DNA from 2 places in the Lishizhenia sp. genome. Region 2 is predicted to be linked to the other one. Evidence: riboswitches for the same ligand, from Rfam matches in the RefSeq annotation. Region 2 holds a riboswitch; the other holds the start of a gene.
What was found. A riboswitch is a leader RNA that binds a small molecule or an ion and turns the genes downstream of it on or off. The one in region 2 is predicted to bind thiamine pyrophosphate.

Region 1: it holds a riboswitch for thiamine pyrophosphate, as region 2 does, so the genes downstream of both, thiS (sulfur carrier protein ThiS) here and AC22ZQ_RS01925 (thiamine phosphate synthase) in region 2, are expected to answer to the same signal.

What each region holds. Positions count from the first base shown of each region.
Region 1 covers NZ_JBVCPV010000007.1:16,607-19,085, forward strand. Annotated here, with positions in the region: gene thiC (phosphomethylpyrimidine synthase ThiC) at 1-1,040, opposite strand, end outside; gene thiS (sulfur carrier protein ThiS) at 1,070-1,270, opposite strand; TPP riboswitch at 1,365-1,462, opposite strand; gene AC22ZQ_RS01195 (hypothetical protein) at 1,520-2,479, opposite strand, start outside.
Region 2 covers NZ_JBVCPV010000013.1:16,161-18,639, reverse strand. Annotated here, with positions in the region: gene dusB (tRNA dihydrouridine synthase DusB) at 1-700, opposite strand, end outside; TPP riboswitch at 915-1,020, shown strand; gene AC22ZQ_RS01925 (thiamine phosphate synthase) at 1,085-1,783, shown strand; gene AC22ZQ_RS01920 (thiazole synthase) at 1,780-2,479, shown strand, end outside.

The DNA of each region.
Region 1 (2,479 bases), on a different contig from region 2:
GAACCACCTCTAGAAACGATACCTGTAACACGGTTTGCCGTCATAGGAACGTAACGTAAAAGTACACCTGCGTGAATCGTAAAGTAATCTACCCCTTGTTCCGCTTGTTCAATCAAAGTGTCTCTAAAGATCTCCCACGTTAAATCTTCTGCTTTACCATTTACTTTTTCCAAAGCTTGGTAAATTGGAACGGTTCCGATTGGAACTGGAGAGTTTCTTAAAATCCATTCTCTTGTTTCGTGGATGTTCTTTCCTGTAGAAAGGTCCATGATGTTATCAGCACCCCATCTACATGCCCAAACTGCTTTTTCTACTTCTTCTTCAATGGTAGAAGAAACTGCAGAGTTACCAATGTTGGCATTGATTTTCACCAAGAAGTTTCTACCAATGATCATTGGCTCACTCTCAGGGTGGTTAATGTTGTTTGGAATAATAGCTCTACCTGCAGCGATCTCATCACGTACAAATTCTGGAGTAATTTTTCCTTGTGGAGTATTCGCTCCGAAACTATTTCCTGGGTGTTGTTTTGCTATTTCTGTTGCTTCATCAATACGTTGGTTCTCACGAATGGCAATGTATTCCATTTCTGGTGTGATGATACCTTGTTTGGCATAGTGCAACTGTGTAACATTTTTACCTGCTTTTGCACGTAACGGTTTTTTCAAATGCTCAAAACGCAAGTGGTCTAATGAAGGGTCGTTCAAACGCTCTTTTCCGTAGTCAGAAGAAATTTCTGATAACTCTTCAACGTCACCTCTCTTTAAAATCCATTCTTGGCGTAAACGCGGTAAACCTTTTTTAATATCGATTTCTACATTAGGATCAGTGTAAGGTCCTGATGTATCGTAAACTGTAACTGCTTCGTTACTTTCTTTCTTAAATTCTCCGTCAGCAAACATAGGTTTAGAGTCTGTTAACTCTATCTCACGCATCGCAACTTTGATGTCGTGAATTTCACCTTTTACGTATATCTTTTTTGATGCTGGGAAAGGATCTCTAGAAATCTTTTCATCAGTAGTAGGTACTGCTTCTCTCTTCATATTTCCTATGCTTTATTGTTTATTTTATGCTAACCACCCGCCGTCGCAGTGATTACCATAATACTATCTTGTTCATTAATATTTTGGGTCGCCCAATTTGATTTAGCAACAATAGAACTGTTTAATGCCACGGCAATTCCCGTTTTATTATCCATGTTTCTTTCGGCTAAAAAATCTTGAATGTTTTGAGCCTTTGTTTCTATTTCAGCATTGTTGAATTTTACCTTCATGGCGTAAACTTCTACGTTTAAAATAAAGTTTGCTTAAGATAAGCAAAACAAATTAAAATCAGCTTGTACAGAAAAAGAGGGGATGCCCAAAAGAGGAGATGTCCATGCTTTTCCTTTCGTCGGTATTAACCGCATCAAGTTCTGAGGGTTTGTCTCAATCCTTAATAAATAAGGATACCCCTAAAGCTGAGGTACAAAGATAAGTTTTTTTAGAAGATGACAAGCTTGTGACTCACAAACGAGAAGAAATTATTTACGTTTGGCAATTCTAATTTGTTGCCCAAACCCCAAATAGGTATCCTCCCATTTAATAACGTAATTAAAATTAGGGTTTCCTGTGTAAACATGAAATGAATTACCGTCGAATTCTATATACTTTCCATAGGAAGAAGAAACACCACTAATAGTTTCTTCTAGGGTGTAACTACTAAACAGTATAACATCGTCGTAAACTTCATACTTGGGTCTGCCATCACCAGGATAAGTTAGTGAGTTGAAACCTATTTTGTTCGAATTATTTCCAATTGGAATTAATTGATTGTTTTCATAATCGATTTCTGCCAAACGAAAAGCCCCATCGTTAAATGAACCCGAAGCTAGAATTTTATCCTTGTATTTAATAAATTGATAAAATTTATTTGTTCCATTAAAGTTTAAGGTATTCCAGGAGTGGTTAGCCTGGTTGCTAAAATCAACTTGCATTAACTCATAATTAATATCTATAACGAAAAAATTAGCGTTATGCTCTGTGACTTTTCTAATTTGAGAACCCGGTTGTGAATTTGGAAATTCACCGTTGGGAGTTATATTGGGATTAAGATAATCAACCAAGATTTGGCCAGAACTATTGGTAGCGAGAATAACTACTTCACCATTCATTTCTGTGAGCTCTTTAATATTTCTGTTGTGTGGTAAACTTGCTCCGGTTATTGTTTTGTTGATAGGGTTGTAAATGAGTAAATTTTTATAGTTGTTACCATTTTGAATGTCTTTGAACTCAAAATTTCCGTAAACGTAATAAAGACCATCGTGTTTTAGAACCCCAGCGGCGTATTGCCAATAGGACAATTGAATGTCTGAGTTGATTTTAGCTGGATTAAATTCCTTATCAACAAAGTATAGGTTGGCTTGTTGGTTAAAGTTATCTTCGTACACATACATGAGTATGTTTTCTAATACAATGGGAGCATGAATTTTGTGATGAGTATT
Region 2 (2,479 bases):
ATCCTATACTTGCTCTACCTATCATAATACCATCAACACCGTATCTATCTTTGTATTCAACTGCCTTTTCTGGCGTATCTATATCTCCATTTCCAAATACAGGAATGTGCATTCTTGAGTTATTTTTCACTTCAGCAATCAAACTCCAGTCTGCTTCTCCCTTGTACATTTGCTTACGCGTTCTACCGTGAATAGAAATCGCTTCAATTCCTACATCTTGTAAACGCTCTGCAACTTCAACAATGTGTTTAGAGTTATCATCCCAACCCAAACGCGTTTTTACAGTAACAGGAAGCTTCGTCGTTTTCACGATCTCCTCTGTCATTCTAACCATTTTGGGGATGTCTTGCAAAATTCCTGCTCCTGCACCTTTACACGCCACTTTCTTTACCGGACAACCGTAGTTAATATCAATGATATCAGGGTTGGTTTGCTCCGTAATTTCTGTAGCACGCTTCATACTTTCAATGTCGTAACCAAATATCTGAATCCCAACAGGACGTTCGTATTCAAAAATATCCAGCTTCTTCACACTCTTAACGGCATCACGAATCAATCCTTCAGAGGAAATGAATTCTGTGTACATTAAATCAGCTCCGTTTTTCTTGCACAAGGCTCTAAAGGGCGGATCACTCACGTCCTCCATGGGTGCCAACAATAATGGGAAATCTCCTAATTCTATGTCGCGTATTTTTGCCAAAGTCTTTGTATTTGAGGGGGCAAAGTTACAGATTTTATTAGGAACCAAGAAAAAGAATTGAAAACGCGTGTTTTAAATGACAAGTTTCTGAATTTCAACATGATTTCAGGGATTCTTTCCTTAGCCAATCTACGCAAAACATTAAATTCTTACATCTTTAACTATTTGCATCCCACAACGCTTTGCCATCTCCAAAACAACTCCTAACTTTGTATCAAACTTTTAGGGGTGTCTTTTACTGAGTTTCAGTAAAATTCTGAGAAATACTCTTCGAACCTGAGGCAGTTAAGGCTGACGTAGGGAAAAAGTTCAACAGTACTTGAGGACCCTCAAGTTTGCTGCGGTGCTTTTTTAGAAGAATACTCCTAATGTAAAGAGCAAATTATGTTACCGCGCATACAATACATTACACATCCCAACGAAGATTTTCAAGATTTATCTTGGGTAGATCGCTTGTCTGAAGGAGGTATTAAATGGATACAACTGCGTATCAAGCAAAATCATTTCGAAGCGCGCCATCCCGAACAAGATTACAAAACTTTCTTCACAGAAACGCTTTTCGATTTGGCAGAGAAGTGTAAGACATTGGGTGTTGTTCTTACGGTAAACGACCACTACAGTTTTGCAATCAAAAACAATGTAGATGGCGCTCATGTTGGTAAAGAGGATGAAGCTCACAGCACAGTAAGAACCTTTTTAGGCGAAGACAAAATCATAGGGGCTACCGCCAATTCAATAGAAGATATCTTGAGCTACAATTTAGAATTGTTGGATTACATAGGCTTAGGTCCTTACACCTTTACCACCACGAAAGACAAAGAAAAATTAAGTCCTTCTCTAGGAAGCAGAGGTTATAATACTTGCTTGCAGATCATGAAGGCGAAAAACATAGACACACCTGTTTACGCCATTGGAGGAATTGAATTGGAAGACATTCCCCAAATCATGCAAACTGGCGTTTACGGTATTGCAATTTCTGGATGCATACACAATGAAAAATTTGATGTGGCACACATTCAAAAATTTGTAGATTTAGTAGAACAGAATGTGAAGCAAACTTCACCATTAACGGAAAGAAAATGAAATTAGGAGACATAGAAATACAATCGCGTTTATTTACGGGAACTGGAAAATTTAGTAGCAATGCCGTAATGGAAGAAGCTTTATTGGCCAGTGGTTCTGAATTGGTAACGGTTGCTTTAAAACGTGTGGATGTTCAAAATGAAAATGACGGAATTTTACGTCATTTGAACCATACGCAATTCAACTTATTACCGAATACTTCAGGGGTAAGAAACGCTAAAGAAGCTGTTTTTGCGGCAGAATTGGCAAGAGAAGCTTTGGAAACGAACTTGGTGAAATTAGAAATTCACCCCGACCCAAAGTATTTAATGCCAGACCCAATTGAAACCTTGAAGGCTACAGAAGAATTGGCTAAAAAAGGATTCATTGTTTTGCCCTACATTCATGCAGACCCTGTTTTGTGTAAACATTTAGAGGACGCAGGAACAGCTGCGGTTATGCCTCTGGGAGCGCCAATTGGTTCTAATAAAGGGGTACGAACGCGTGATTTTATTGAAATTATCGTAGACCAATCGAGAGTTCCGGTAATTGTTGATGCAGGTTTGGGAGCTCCTTCTCACGCAGCAGAAGCTATGGAATTAGGTGCTGATGCTGTATTGGTAAACACAGCTATCGCTGTTGCAGGAGACCCTGTGAAAATGGCGATTGCCTTTAAACAAGCGGTAGAAGCAGGAAGAATGGCCTACGAAGCAAAAT